2 regions of the [Micrococcus luteus] ATCC 49442 genome follow, and region 1 is predicted to be linked to the other one. Evidence: riboswitches for the same ligand, from Rfam matches in the RefSeq annotation. Region 1 holds a riboswitch; the other holds the start of a gene.
What was found. A riboswitch is a leader RNA that binds a small molecule or an ion and turns the genes downstream of it on or off. The one in region 1 is predicted to bind glycine.

Region 1 (7,441 bases):
GGCGATCATTTCCAGGCCGTCACGCTGGCGGCCCAGTTCGTCGTTGATCTTGACGGCGATTTCCGGGTCCAGCGCGGACAGGTCCGCGTCCAGGCTGGCGGAGACTACCTGCTCGAAAGCTGTGGTTGCCGTGCTCACAGTTCGCCGCCGTTCGCCTCGGCGTATTCCTGGGCGGAGAGCAGCGGGCCTTCTTCGGTCACGGTGACCTTGAACAGCCAGCCGGCACCGTACGGATCGGAGTTGATCAGGGCGGGATCGCTGACGGCTTCGTCGTTGATCTCGGTGACCTCGCCGGTGACCGGGGAGTACAGGTCAGAGACGGACTTGGTGGACTCGATCTCGCCACAGGTGTCCCCTGCGGTCACAGTGGAGCCAACCTCGGGCAGGTCCACGTACACAATGTCGCCCAGTGCTTCGGCAGCAACGGCGGACACACCAATCACGGCAGGACCGTCTCCATCAGCGGCGATCCACTCGTGCTCAGCGGAGTACTTCAGTTCAGCGGCAACCTTGGCCATGTCTTGTGTTCCTTAAGTTTGGAGGTATCGGAAAGTGAGAGAGCGTTCGCCCAAAACCCACATTAAGTGAGAGAGCGTTCGCCCAAAACCCACATTAAGTGAGAGAGCGTTCGGTGGGGGGTGGGGCCGAGGGGCCGGCGACCCGGGGTTTTCGAAAGCGTGCGTCAAAGCGACGAAGGAGCAGCACGCGTGAAAACTCCGGGTTGCCGGTTCCGGACCCAGCCCCCGGAGGGACTACTTTTGGCGCTTGTAGAACGGCAGGGCGATGACCTCGAAAGGCTCTGCCTTGCCGCGCAGGTCGACGTCCAGTGCGGTGCCCAGTTCGGCGTGCTCGACGTCGACATAGGCCAGTGCAACAGGGTACCCGAGCGTGGGGCTGGGCTGGCCCGAGGTGACTTCTCCGACGACGTTGCCGTCCTTGAGGACCGGGTAGCCGCCACGGCCGGCGCGGCGTCCGAGGCCCTTCAGGCCCACGAGCTTGCGCTTGGAGCCGGCTGCCTTGGAGGCTTCCAGGGCGGAGCGGCCCACGAAGTCGCCTTCCTTGGACTTGAGCGCCACAACGCCGCCGAGGCCGGCATCGAACGGTGAACGTTCCAGGGAGAGCTCGTTGCCGTACAGCGGCATGCCGGCTTCCAGGCGCAGCGAGTCGCGGGACGCGAGGCCGCACGGAATGATGCCGAACTCTTCCCCTGCTTCGGCCACCTTCGCCCACAGGTCCGCGGCGCCGTCGTTCGGTACAAAGAGCTCGAAGCCGTCCTCGCCGGTGTAGCCGGTGCGGGCCAGGATGACGTTGTGGCCGGCGACGGTGAGCTCGTTGAACGCGTAGTACTTCAGGTCGGTGACCAGCGCGTGCTGGGCCTCATCGGTCAGCTTGAGCAGGATGGCCTCGGCCTTGGGACCCTGGACGGCCACCAGCGAGGTTGCTGCGGAAGCGTCCTCAACCTTCACGTCGAAGTCCGCTGCGCGCTCGGCGAGAGCGGCGGCGACGGTAGGGGCGTTGCCCGCGTTGGGGACCACGAGGTACTTCTCGTCGCCGAAGCGGTAGACGATCAGGTCATCGATGATGCCGCCGTCGGGGTTGCAGATCAGCGAGTACTTGGCCTTGCCATCGGCGACGGCGGAGAGCTTGCCCACGAGGGCGTAGTCCAGGAACTCGCCGGCTGCGGGGCCGGTGACCCAGACTTCGCCCATGTGGGAGAGGTCGAACAGGCCGGCAGCCTTGCGGACCGCGTGGTGCTCGGCGAGCTCGGAGCTGTACTTCAGGGGCATCTGCCAGCCACCGAAATCGGTGAAGGAGGCGCCGAGTTTTTTGTGCTCTTCGTAGAGAGCGGTGTACTTCTCAGTCATGATCGGAATCCTTAGTTTTCGAACTCGGAGAGCGGCGGGCAGGAGCAGATGAGGTTACGGTCTCCGCCGGCGCCATCGATGCGTCCGACCGGGGGGAAGTACTTGTCCTGCTTGAGGTGGTGGACGGGGAAGACGGCCTGCTCACGGGAGTACTCGCGGCTCCAGTCCGTGTTTACGACGGCGGCCGCGGTGTGCGGTGCGTTGCGCAGGGGCGAGTTCTCCACGGTGAAGTCACCGGCAGCCACCTGATCGATTTCCTTGCGGATGGTGATCATCGCGTCGATGAACCGGTCGATCTCGGCCAGGTCCTCGGACTCGGTGGGCTCCACCATCAGGGTGCCCGCGACCGGGAACGCCAGGGTGGGGGCGTGGAAACCGTAATCGATCAGGCGCTTGGCCACATCCTCGGCCGTCACACCGGTCTTGGCGGTCAGTTCGCGCAGGTCCAGGATGCACTCGTGCGCCACCAGCCCGCCCTCACCGGTGTAGAGGACCGGGAAGTACTCGTTCAGGCGGGCCGCAACATAGTTCGCCGCGAGCAGCGCCGACTTCGTCGCTTCCTTCAGACCCTCGGCACCCATGAGCTTCACATACGCCCAGGAGATCGGCAGGACACCGGCGGAACCGAAGTTCGACGCGCTGATGGCCACGCCGTGGCCCTCCTGGTGGGCTGCCTTGTTCGCGTCCCCGGGCATGAACGGGGCCAGGTGTGCTTTGGCCGCGACCGGGCCGACACCGGGTCCGCCGCCGCCGTGCGGGATGCAGAAGGTCTTGTGCAGGTTCAGGTGCGAGACGTCCCCGCCGAACTTGCCCGGCTGCGCCAGGCCAACGAGGGCGTTCAGGTTCGCCCCGTCCACATAGACCTGCCCGCCCGCAGCGTGCACGGCGTCGCAGATTTCGGTCACGTCCGCGTCGTACACGCCGTGGGTGGAGGGGTAGGTGATCATGATCGCGGAGAGGGCGTCCTTGTGCGCCTCGATCTTCGCGTACAGGTCCGTGTGGTCAATCGTGCCGTCCGCCGCGGTGGCGACAACAACGACCTTCATGCCGGCCAGGACCGCGGACGCGGCGTTCGTGCCGTGCGCGGAGGCCGGGATCAGGCAGACGTTGCGCTGCGCGTCGCCGTTGGCCCGGTGGTAACCGCGGATCGCCAACAACCCGGCGAGTTCGCCCTGGGACCCGGCGTTCGGCTGCAACGAGACCTGGTCATAGCCGGTGATCTCTGCCAGATCGTCTTCCAGGCCCTTGATGAGTTCGCGCCAGCCCACGGTCTGGGACTCAGGGGCGAACGGGTGAATCGAGGCGAACTCCGGCCAGGAAATCGCTTCCATCTCAGCGGTCGCGTTCAGCTTCATCGTGCACGAACCCAGCGGAATCATGGTCCGGTCCAGCGCCAGGTCCCGGTCCGAGAGCTTCCGGATGTAACGCAGCAACTGCGTCTCGGACCGGTGCGTGTTGAACACCGGGTGCTGCATAAATTCGGAGGTGCGGAGCACCTCTGCGGGCAGCTCGAAGCCCTTGGCCTCGACTACCGGGCCGGCGCCGAAGGCGACGGCAACAGCGGACAGGACATCCGCCGTCGTGGTTTCATCAACGGACACACCGATGGTGTCCTCATCGATGTGGCGCAGGTTGATCCCGCGTGCTTCGGCGGCGGCGATGACCTTGCCGGCCTTGCCCGGGACGGACACGGTGACGGTGTCGAAGAAGGTCCCGGTGGCCAGTTCGCGGCCGGCGACCTTCAGCGTGGTGGCGAGGGCGCGGGCGTGGTTGTGGACGCGTTCGGCGATCGCCTTCAGCCCGTCCGGGCCGTGGTAGACGGCGTAGAACGAGGACACGATGGCCAGCAGGGCCTGCGCCGTGCAGATGTTCGAGGTCGCCTTCTCCCGGCGGATGTGCTGCTCACGGGTCTGCAGCGCCAGACGGTACGCCGGAACACCGGCGTCGTCCTTGGACACACCCACCAGGCGGCCGGGCATGGACCGCTCCAGCCCCATCGCCACCGCCATGTAGGCCGCGTGCGGGCCGCCGAAGAACAACGGGACACCGAAACGCTGGGTGGAACCGACCGCGATGTCAGCACCCTGCTCACCCGGAGGGATGATCAGGGTCAGCGCCAGCAGGTCCGCCGCGACCGTGACCAGAGCACCGCGCTCCTTGGCAGCGGCGATGACCTCGGCGTGGTTGAACACGCGGCCGGACACGCCGGGCTGCTGCAGCACGATGCCGTTGATGACACCCTCGGGCAGGCCCTTGGACAGGTCAGAAACCTCCACCTCGAAACCGAGGGCCTCGGCGCGGCCCTTCACGATCGCGATGGTCTGCGGCATGACATCGGCATCCAGGACGGTCTTGCCGTCCACGGCAGCCTTGTTTTTGTTGGCCCGACGCATCATCAGGACGGCCTCAGCCACGGCGGTGGCTTCATCCAGCAGGGAGGCATTGGCGATGGGCAGGCCCACCAGGTCCTGGACCATGGTCTGGAAGTTCAGCAGCGCCTCAAGCCGGCCCTGGGAAATCTCGGGCTGGTACGGCGTGTACGCGGTGTACCAGGCCGGCGCTTCAAGAATGTTCCGGCGGATCACCGCAGGGGTGACCGTGTCGTAATAGCCCTGGCCGATCATCTGCACAGCCGTCTTATTCTTGCCCGCGAGCTTCCGCAGCTCAGCCAGGACCTCAACCTCACTCAGGGCGTCCTGGAGGGCAAGCGGCTTGGCCTGGCGGATGGAGTCGGGGACGGCAACGTCAACGAGGCCATCAACGGTGTCGTAACCGACGGCCTTGAGCATTGTTTCGATGTGCGACTGGCTGCGCGCACCGATATGCCGGTCGGCAAAAGTAGTGGGGGACGACTGAACTGTCATGAAAGGAACTCCATAATTCAGGTGGCGTCCGCTGGGTACGCCACATTGATTCGGGTTCCTCCCCACTCTGTAGGGAACCTGAGAGTTTCCGCGTCGACCTGCTTTTGCAGGATTTCGCTTGCACCGTCGGTGAGCCCGTTGCCGGACTGCTTTCCAGAGTTGCCTAACCGCGGCGGTACGGGGGCCTGAGAGATTCCTGGGGAGGATTTGCTCCTACGGCGCCTGCTGAACGTACCGGCAGAACTCTCCCGCCGCAGATCAAAAGCATGTGCCACATAGTCCGTGACACGCCTCACAGCTTACCGCGAACAGCGTCCGCAAGCAATTTCCCGGGGCGCGCGCAGGTCATGATGAGACGGGCGTCACCCTCCCCCGGCATCGGTTGCTCCGCAGGGGCCCTTTTGGGACTCGAAAAGGACCTCTACGGAGCAATCGATCGACGATGACGCCGCCGCTCCTTTGGCGGGCTACGCTTCGGTGCCCTTGCCCCGCCGTCGTTCGTTGCGGCGCAGCTGCAGGATGCGGGCTCCGCCGGCGATGGCCACAAGGATTCCGCCGCCCACGGCAGCAATGAAGAAAGCCACACCCTGGGCGAGACTGCCCTCCCAGCCGAGGAACCTGACGGCAACCATGTCCTGGTTCTGGATAAAGAAGATGATCAGGAGCACCAGCACCGCCAGGCTGACCGCCACCGCACTCCAGATGACTGCGGCCCGGGTGATGCGGGTCCTGTCAGCGGCAGTTTTGGGAGCCGCGGTCCTGGGAGCCGGCGAACCAGACGCGGCGGACCGTTCCGAGGGCTGGGAAGGCGGAGCGGGAGGCACGTCTGAAGGTCGAAGCGGTTCTTCTGAGCTCATACCACTATTGTCCCCCCGTGCAGGAGCTTTCGGGGGCAACCGGGCCGGTGGCAAAGCGGGTGGTGCGGGTCAGGCCTGGACTTCGGCGGCCAGCGGCTGGCCGTTGTAGTACTCCAGCTGCCAACCCTCGCGGACGTGGTGGTGGGCGAGGTTGAGCACGGCGTTGTCGATGCTGTGCAGGGTGCGGCCGATGGCACGGCTGAGGCTTACCCGCAGGAGGGTGCCGTGGGCGACAACCAGGACGCGCCTGCCGCGGAACTCCTCGGCCAGCTCTTCCAGTGCGGCCAGCCCGCGGCTCGCCGCGGCATCTTCGCTCTCGGCGCCCTGGAAGCCGCCCGGAATGCGCAGGGCCTCCAGTTCGGGGCCCGCCTGCAGCCCTTCCGCCCGGCCGAAACTACGCTCCGTGAGCGCGGGGACGTGCCGGGCCACACTCAGGCCAAGCCCCTCGGCGATCAGGTTGGCGGTTTCCGCGGCACGGCTCAGGGGCGAGGTCACCACGGCGTCCCAGTCATGGCCCGAAAGGTTGGCGACGGCCTCGCGCGCCTGGCCGCGGCCGACGTCGTTCAGCGGAATGTCAGTGGCGCCCTGCAGGCGGCGCTGCGCGTTCCAGTCAGTCTGGCCATGGCGGACGAGGGCGAACGTCGTGAGGGTCATGCCTTCCATTGTCCCCGACGGCGGGAGGCTGCCGGCACAGGGCGACCTGCCCCGGCCCTCAATCCTGGTGCGGCGCAGATCCCGAGAGCGCATCGATCAGCTTGAGCCCCCGCTTGGCCCATTCGATTTCCGTCTCCGCGCGGGCAATCAGGCCTTCGTAAGTGAAGACTTTGTATTCGATAGTGCGTTGACGGTCGGCTTCGGGGGTGGCAGCCAGCCGTTTGCTCAACATCTCGTTTGTTCCTGCCCGCAACTCGGTGATCATGTCCGCCCACTGATCGCGACGCATCGTGTGATAGTCGATATGGGCCCGCATGTGCTCCCGCGCCACAGCGGGTTCCGCCCACTCCAGGTAGGCGGCCTTCAGGTGCACGGGATCGCGCTCACGGGAGTACTCCAGCGGCTCGTGCATCCAGGTACGGAACGCGTCCCGGCCGTCGTCGGTCATCCGGTACTGCGTCTTCTTGCCGCGGGGCCCCCACGAAACCTCCTCGGCTTGCAGCAGCCCCTCCTTTGCCATCTTCCGCAGCTCCGGATAGATCTGCGAATCAGGCGCATGCCAGACGAAGGCAACCGAGGACTCAAATCGCTTCGCCAGGTCGTAACCGGTCATGGGCTCCACGGAAAGCAAAGCCAGAAGCGCGTAACGAAGACTCACGGGTAAATCCTTTCAGGGTCTTGCCAACTAACTATATCTATAGCTAGTGTGTGATCCAAGCCACCAACTATGGACATAGATAGTTGAGGGCACCCCCCAGAAAATCTTCATGCGTCCGGCATGCAGCGTGAGCAGCGCCGCCGGGCATCAGAAAGAGGTCAATGATGACTGTGCTTCAGTCCAGCAGTTCCACCACCAACAAGGTCCTCGGCCATCCCCTGAACGCCTGGTACGTCGCTGCCTGGGACCACGAGGTCACCCGCAAACCCATGGCGCGCAAAATCGCTGACCGCCCCCTGGCGCTGTACCGCACCGAGGATGGCAAGGCCGTCGCCCTGGCGGATGCGTGCTGGCACCGGCTTGCCCCGCTGTCCATGGGAAAGACCGTGGGCAAGGACGGCATCCAGTGCCCGTACCACGGCATCGTCTACAACTCTGCGGGCCGCTGTGCGTCCATGCCGGCCCAGGAGAGCATCAACCCCTCGGCGACCGTCCCGTCCTTCCCGGTGGTGGAGCGTCATCGGTTCGTGTGGGTCTGGCTTG
Region 2 (7,441 bases), 1.2 Mb from region 1:
CCTCGCCGCCCATCAGCTTCACGTACGCCCATGAGATGGGAAGTACACCGGCAGAGCCGAAGCGCGAAGCCGAGATGGCAACACCGTGGCCCGCTTCATGTGCCGCCTTGGTGGCATCACCGGGCATGAAGGGTGCGAGGTGGGCTTTGGCTGCGACGGGGCCGACACCGGGTCCGCCGCCGCCGTGCGGGATGCAGAACGTCTTGTGCAGGTTCAGGTGCGACACGTCCCCGCCGAACTTGCCCGGCTGGGCCAGGCCCACCAAGGCGTTGAGGTTCGCGCCGTCGATGTACACCTGCCCACCGGCATCGTGCACCGCGTCACAAACTTCACGGACATCCCCGTCGTACACACCATGGGTGGACGGGTAGGTGATCATGATGCAGGACAGGGCATCCTTGTGCGCGTCGATCTTCGCGTAGAGGTCAGCATGATCGATGGTGCCGTCGGCTGCGGTGGCCACCACAACAACTTTCATGCCCGCGAGCACGGCTGAGGCAGCGTTGGTGCCATGCGCCGAGGCCGGGATCAGGCAGATGTTGCGCTGGCTGTCACCGCGGGAATGGTGGTAACCGCGGATCGCCAGCAACCCGGCCAGCTCACCCTGGGACCCGGCATTAGGCTGGACCGAGACCTGGTCGTAGCCGGTGATCTCCGCAAGATCAGCCTCCAGCCCGGAAATCAGTTCACGCCAGCCCGCAGTCTGGGAGTCCGGAGCGAACGGGTGGATGGAGGCGAACTCCGGCCAGGAGATGGCTTCCATCTCGGCGGTGGCGTTCAACTTCATCGTGCAGGAACCCAGCGGGATCATGGTGCGGTCCAAAGCAAGGTCACGGTCCGAGAGCTTTCGGATGTAGCGCAGAAGTTGGGTTTCGGACCGGTGCGTGTTGAACACCGGATGCTGCAGATAGGACGATGTGCGCAGCACGGACTCGGGCAAGGAAAAGCCGTCTGTGATGTCCGTTAGGCCCGCACCGTAAGCAGCGGCCACCGAAAACGCGTACATGACGTCCGCTATCGTCTGGGCAGAAGTCGTTTCATCTGTCGAAACACCGACAAGGTCTCGGTCAATCGCCCTAAGATTTATTCCCTTGGCATTTGCGGCTGCGACTACAGACATGGCTTTCCCGGGCACCCGTACGGTGATTGTGTCGAAGAAGCTTGTATGCAGAACGTCAAGGCCTGCGGCCTTCAGGGATGCCGCCAGCGTACGGGCGTGACCGTGCGTTGTTTCCGCGATCGCCTTTAGTCCGTCGGGGCCGTGGTAGACGGCATAGAAGGAAGAGACGATGGCCAGCAGTGCCTGCGCCGTGCAGATGTTGGAGGTGGCCTTCTCGCGGCGGATGTGCTGCTCGCGGGTCTGCAGGGCCAGGCGATAGGCGGGGACACCGGCGTCGTCCCTGGAAACACCGACAAGCCGGCCGGGCAGGTTGCGCTCCATGCCCTGCCGGACGGCCATATAAGCGGCGTGCGGGCCGCCGAAGAACAGCGGCACGCCGAACCGCTGCGTGGAGCCGACGGCAATATCGGCGCCCTGTTCACCCGGCGGGGTGACCAGGGTAAGGGCGAGCAGGTCGGCAGCCACGGTGACCAGCGCGCCGCGTTCCTTCGCCTCGGCAATCACACCGGACTGGTCCCACACCCGGCCGGACACACCTGGCTGCTGCAAAATGATCCCGTTAATCGCGCCCTCAGGCAAGCCATCGGTGAGGTCGGCAACTTCCACCTCGAAGCCCAGGGCCTCGGCGCGCCCCTGGACGATGGCGATGGTCTGGGGGAGCAGGTCGGCGTCCAGGACCGTCCTGCCGTCTTTTCCGGACTTGTCCTTGTTGGCCCTGCGCATCAGCAGCACGGCTTCAGCCACGGCGGTGGCCTCGTCGAGGAGGGACGCGTTGGCCACCGGCAGCGCAGTCAGGTCCTGGACCATGGTCTGGAAGTTCAGCAGCGCCTCGAGCCGGCCCTGGGAGATTTCGGGCTGGTACGGTGTGTAGGCGGTGTACCAGGCCGGGGCTTCGAGGATGTTGCGGCGAATCACCGGAGGCGTCACGGTGTCGTAGTAGCCCTGCCCGATCATCTGGACCGCGGTCCTGTTCTTGGCCGCGAGCCTGCGCAGCTCGGCCAGGACCTCCACCTCGCTAAGAGCTGGGGACAGTTCGAGGGTGGAGTCTTGCCGGATGTTAGACGGCACTGCCATATCGACCAGGGCATCGACGGAGTCGTAGCCAACAACTTTCAGCATGACTTCGACATGATCCTGCTTGCGGGTGCCGATATGCCGGTCGACGAACGTTGCGCCTTTGGAATTGGGGGTCATTAGGAACTCCAGTTGTCTCCTGCGCCATGAGGCGCCGGTAATTTTGAGTTCCTCCCCGCTCTGTATTGGACCTGAGAGTTTCCGCTGCTCCTCGTCGTGGCGGGAAGCGGCTTGCACCGTCGGTGAGCCCATCCCAAAGAAGGGATTTAGCGGGCTGCTTTCCAGAGTTGCCGCGCTGCAGCGGTACGGGGGCCTGAGAGATTCCTAGGGAGGGTTTGCTCCTACGGCGCCGGCGGGGGTGTGCCAGGCTCTCCCGCTGCAGCTTAGTGGCTCATTTCGTGATTACGAACACAACTTACACCTGAGCCAAGCATAATGGCAACCAGTGCCGAAAATATTGGCTTCCGCGCCGCGGGAGACTCGTCGCTGGGCTGTCTTGAGAGTATTTTCTTCAAAAAGACCTCCTTTTGTTCGGCTGCGGCGTGTATCGTAAGAGATATCAAACCAAACTGTACGCTCCGAGCGTTCAGAATTTCTACTGATTGGAGAGTCCAGATGGCCGGACGATTTGATGGAAAAGTTGCCTTCATTACCGGCGCTGCGCGGGGGCAGGGGCGTTCGCACGCCGTCGGCTTGGCTTCCGAGGGGGCCCACATCATCGCGGTGGATGCCTGCGCGCCTATCAGCACCATCCCTTATGAAGGTGCCTCGGTGGCGGAACTTGATGAGACAGTCCGTCAAGTGGAAGCTGTCGGCGGCAAAATTATGGCCCGCCAGGTGGACGTTCGGGATCTGGACAGCCTGACAGCAACCGTCAAGGACGGAGTCAGCGAATTCGGCCGCCTGGACATCATCCTGGCGAACGCCGGCGTCGTCTCTTATGGTCAGCTTGCCGAACTAGATGAAGAGACGTGGCAGACGATGATCGATGTCAACCTCACCGGCGTCTGGAAGACAGTGCGGGCTTCTGTCCCGTCGATGATCGAGGCCGGAAACGGCGGGTCCATCATTTTGACCAGTTCCACGGCGGGGCTAAAGGCCCTCCACACCCTTGGCCACTACGTCGCCGCGAAACACGGCGTCATCGGTCTGATGCGGAATTTGGCCAACGAGCTCGCTCCCCACAACATCAGGGCCAACGCGCTTGCGCCGACCAACGTCGACACGATCATGCTGAATAACCCGGGCGTCTTCAAGATGTTCCGCCCCGATCTGGAGAACCCGGACGCGGATGACGCGCACTCCGGCTTCGTGGAGCACCACCTGATGAAGGTTCCCATGATCGCGCCTGCAGATGTCACGAACGCGGTTAAGTGGCTTGCTTCCGATGAAGCGCGTTACATCACTGGTATCACGCTTCCCATTGACCTGGGATTGCTGGCCAAGTAAAAGACCCGGCGGGCCGGTGCTGATTGCAGCAGTATCGGCCCGCCGTTTCCAACCACGCTTTTAGAAGCTTTTGGGCGTGTCAATCCAAATGTATTCGGTGACTGTTGTGGCCACGTTCTCCATCCTGTGGGGAATCGTGCTGTGAAACCAGATTGAATCGCCAGGTTCGAGGAAGTAAACCTGATCCTCCAGGACAACTTTGAGCCGGCCGGACAAGACCATTCCCCATTCTTCGCCCTCGTGCGTATAGGGTTCATCGCCAGTGGACGCGCCGACCTCGTAGCGTCCATAGATGGCTTCGATGGCTTCCGACTCTGGAGGGGAAGCGAGTTCAAAGCGGACGCCGCTGGATTCCATGCCTGAGCGGCTGCCGCTCAGGTACGACTTTGGACCCATGGGAGTTCGTTCGGCTGCCCGGACGACCCTGCCCTTGTCCTGGGTTGGCTCAGAGAAGAAGTATGTGATGTTCGTTCCGAGTGCTGCCGCCATGCGCTTTAATGTCGAGATTGACGGCTCGACCTTACCCTTTTCGATGTCGCTCACCAACGAGGCAGAAACCCCTGCGCGTCCGGCAAGCCCGCGAATACTGTACTTGTACTGGTTCCTAAGCTCGCGCAGGCGGGCGCCAATCTGGACCGTAGGGTCCGCTTCTTCTTCGATCTCGCTGGTTTCGCTCATCCGCGTCCACTCCCTCATCCCTGGGTACATCGGCTCAGCGCTGCTCATCACACCTGCTCACAGCCTGAAACGCACCTTCGTTCGGTCTTACCGAATCTATTTTACGCATCGCGCTCCGGGCGTCACTGCACCCACGCCGGGAATTCGACCTCCCTGCAACAAGCTGCGTCGAACGTTGTGCAACCAAAAAGCATTATGTGTTCGGCGTGATCGAACAAAAAGTGGCAAAAGCTCTTGACGTTGTACGCCAAATCCACATAACGTGAGTGGCATGAAGCAAGCAAAGAAGCCTGAAGGTGTTCGACAAGTCGAACGGGGCAGCATCGGAACCTGGCTTACGGTTCTCGTGATTGGCACTCTGGACACTAAGTCAGTCGAACTGGCGGCCGTTGCGACGGAAATAGAACAGCTTGGCGCAAGCGTGATCCTGCTCGACACTTCCGGCCGCGCGCACCCTCACCTCACAGGGGCTCAGCTCAGCGGGGGACGGCCGCTCATCAGCCGGGAGGAAGTAGCCCAGGCGGCTGGCTATTCCAGCGAGCAAATTGACAGTATGGACCGTGGTGAGGCTGTCGCCGCACTCCGGGCTGGCGTCGCCGCTTCCTTCTCGAAGATGGTAAGCGACGGCCGCATCCAGGCTGCGCTCTGTGTCGGGGGAGCGGGCGCTTACGTCACCCGCACTGCGTTTGAGGCATCCCCGGTAGGTTTTCCCAAAATGGTCGTTTCGCCCCTGGCCTCGGGTAACCGGAAGTTCGAGCCATACGTCGGGACGAGGGACGTCGCCACCCTGCATTCGGTCGCGGATATTGTCGGTCTGAACTCCATCACCTCCGCGGTTTTTCGTTCCGCAGCGGGCTACGTAGTCGGCGCGGCCGCCGCCACAGCCCATGTCCAGCGCGACGAAAACCCCCGCCCGGCAATCGCCGTCTCGCTGAATGGCAACACCACGGACGCGGTGATGAGAGCCCGAGACCAAATCGAAGGGGACGGCTTTGACCTGGTGGCGTTCCACGCCAATGGTGTGGGCGGCCGGGCCCTGGAGAATTTTGTGGCTTCCGGCGAGGTCGCCGCCGTCCTTGACTTCACCCTGACCGAATTGGCCGGTACCAAGATCGGCGGGCTCATGGATGCCGGGCCTGACCGTATGGAAACCGCTGGCCGCCTGGGCCTTCCGCAGGTTCTGGTTCCGGGGTGCCTGGACTTCATCACCTGCGGCGACTTGGCGGAGACCCAGCGGCAGTATCCCGGACGAACAATGTTCGGCCACAACCCCGAGCTGACCTTGGTACGTCTGGACGCCCGGGAGATGAGCATCCTCGGACAGGAATTCGCTAAGAAGGCAAACTTGTCCACCGGCCCCACCGTTATCTGCATCCCCGAGGGCGGCTTCTCCATCAATGACCGCGAGGGTGGCCGGTTCTGGTCCCCTTCAGCCAACCAGGCGTTCATCAAATCCCTCAGAAGCGAACTTCGGCCCGACATCAAAGTCGTACACAGCGATCGCCATATCAATGACGACGAGTTTGTGTCCGAAGTGGTTGCGGAGCTGCGCCGCCTGTTATCAGACACCCCATCCACACTTAATGCGGCAGCAGCCGCAAACAACTGATTTGGAAACCCTTAGACCTGTTTCCGTTTTATTCAGGGGATATCCCCGAAGGAGAAGTGATGAAAGCCATCGTCCTGGAAGCTGAATGGGCGCCCCGTAATGGGGCCCGGATCAGTGACGCAGACGCTGCCCGGCAGTGGGCGTTTAATGCCAGCCAGGCATACCGCAATCCGAGCATCTCCCTGCAGACCATCGAGGATCCGGGCGCTCCGGGCCCGGACGAGGTGATCGTGCAGGTCGGGGCCTGCGGAATCTGTGGATCCGACGTTCACATGATCGAAACTGATGAGGACAACTACCTCCTCCTTCCCTATCATCTGAAGGCCCCGGTCGTCATCGGACACGAATTCGCCGGGAAGGTCGTATCGGTCGGTTCCAACGTTTCAGAGATCGCTGTCGGCGAGCTCGTGGCGGTCGAAGAAATCCAGTGGTGCGGCCGCTGCCGGGAATGCCGAGGCGGCTTTCTTAACCAGTGCCGCAACATTGAAGACCTGGGTTTCACCATCAATGGCGGCTTCGCTGAATACGTCAAGGTGGACGCAAAGTTCTGCTGGTCCCTGACAGCTGTGGCGGAGCGGGTGGGCTCGGAAGAGAAAGCGCTTGAAATCGGTGCCTTGACCGAACCAACGAGCGTCGCCTATGAAGGCATGTTCACCCGCGCCGGTGGCTTCAAGCCAGGCAGTGCCGTGGCAGTCTTCGGCGCCGGACCCATCGGCCTCGCCGCAACAGCCCTCGCGGCAGCCGCCGGCGCGTCCCAGGTGTTCGTTGCCGAAATGCTCCCGGAGCGCCGGGCGCTGGCCGAAGCGATGGGTGCCACGACCACCCTCGACCCTGCGACCACCGACGTAGCTGCCACGATCCAAGAACTCACCCGCGGCAACGGCGTGGCCATGGCAGTGGAGACGACCGGAAACTTCAAAGCGGTCATGGGAACCATTGAGGAGTCCATCGGGGTCGGCGGAAAAATCGCGGTGGTGGGAATGGATGCCCGACCGGTCGAAATGAACCTCATCCGGCAACAGCTGAAGGCAGGCTCTATCTACGGAACCGTCGGCCACTCCGGCTCCTGGGATTTCCCGAACGTCATCGCGTTGATGGCATCCGGGAAGATCCAGATGGAAAAAGCAGTAACCCGAAAGTTCCCGCTATCTGAGGTCGTCTCCGCCATTGACGAAACCAAGGGCCGGAGCAACGGGAAAATCCTCGTCAAACCTCAGCTCTTCTAAAAATCAAACCAATAAACCAAAGCAATACGCACGAAAGGCAAATGACATGACTCAGCCACTGCACTCACGGCTCCTCACCGACCTTGCACCGCCGGACATCCAGGAGTACCTGGCCTCCGGCAAGGACACCATCATCATTCCTCTGGGCTCGGTAGAGATGCACGGATACCACTGCCCGCTGGGCACCGACATCTACAACGCGATGGAAGTCTCCAAGCGCGCTGCCGAAAAAGCCGGCGTCCTCTACGGCCCGCCGATCTGGACCGGCTACAGCCCCCAGCACCT

Region 2: another riboswitch for glycine. It lies ahead of gcvP (aminomethyl-transferring glycine dehydrogenase); the one in region 1 lies ahead of gcvP (aminomethyl-transferring glycine dehydrogenase).

Annotation. Positions count from the first base shown of each region.
Region 1 is NZ_JAAAXP010000001.1:4,252,583-4,260,023, reverse strand. Features, by position in the region: gene glyA (serine hydroxymethyltransferase) at 1-138, opposite strand, end outside; gene gcvH (glycine cleavage system protein GcvH) at 135-518, opposite strand; gene gcvT (glycine cleavage system aminomethyltransferase GcvT) at 753-1,865, opposite strand; gene gcvP (aminomethyl-transferring glycine dehydrogenase) at 1,877-4,729, opposite strand; glycine riboswitch at 4,893-4,990, opposite strand; gene GUV69_RS19400 (LapA family protein) at 5,197-5,586, opposite strand; gene GUV69_RS19395 (histidine phosphatase family protein) at 5,656-6,240, opposite strand; gene GUV69_RS19390 (PadR family transcriptional regulator) at 6,299-6,898, opposite strand; gene GUV69_RS19385 (aromatic ring-hydroxylating oxygenase subunit alpha) at 7,063-7,441, shown strand, end outside.
Region 2 is NZ_JAAAXP010000001.1:3,078,627-3,086,067, reverse strand. Features, by position in the region: gene gcvP (aminomethyl-transferring glycine dehydrogenase) at 1-2,314, opposite strand, end outside; glycine riboswitch at 2,365-2,485, opposite strand; glycine riboswitch at 2,486-2,580, opposite strand; gene GUV69_RS14070 (mycofactocin-coupled SDR family oxidoreductase) at 2,630-3,643, shown strand; gene GUV69_RS14065 (cupin domain-containing protein) at 3,704-4,321, opposite strand; gene GUV69_RS14060 (Tm-1-like ATP-binding domain-containing protein) at 4,593-5,930, shown strand; gene iolM (scyllo-inosose 3-dehydrogenase) at 5,990-7,156, shown strand; gene GUV69_RS14050 (creatininase family protein) at 7,203-7,441, shown strand, end outside.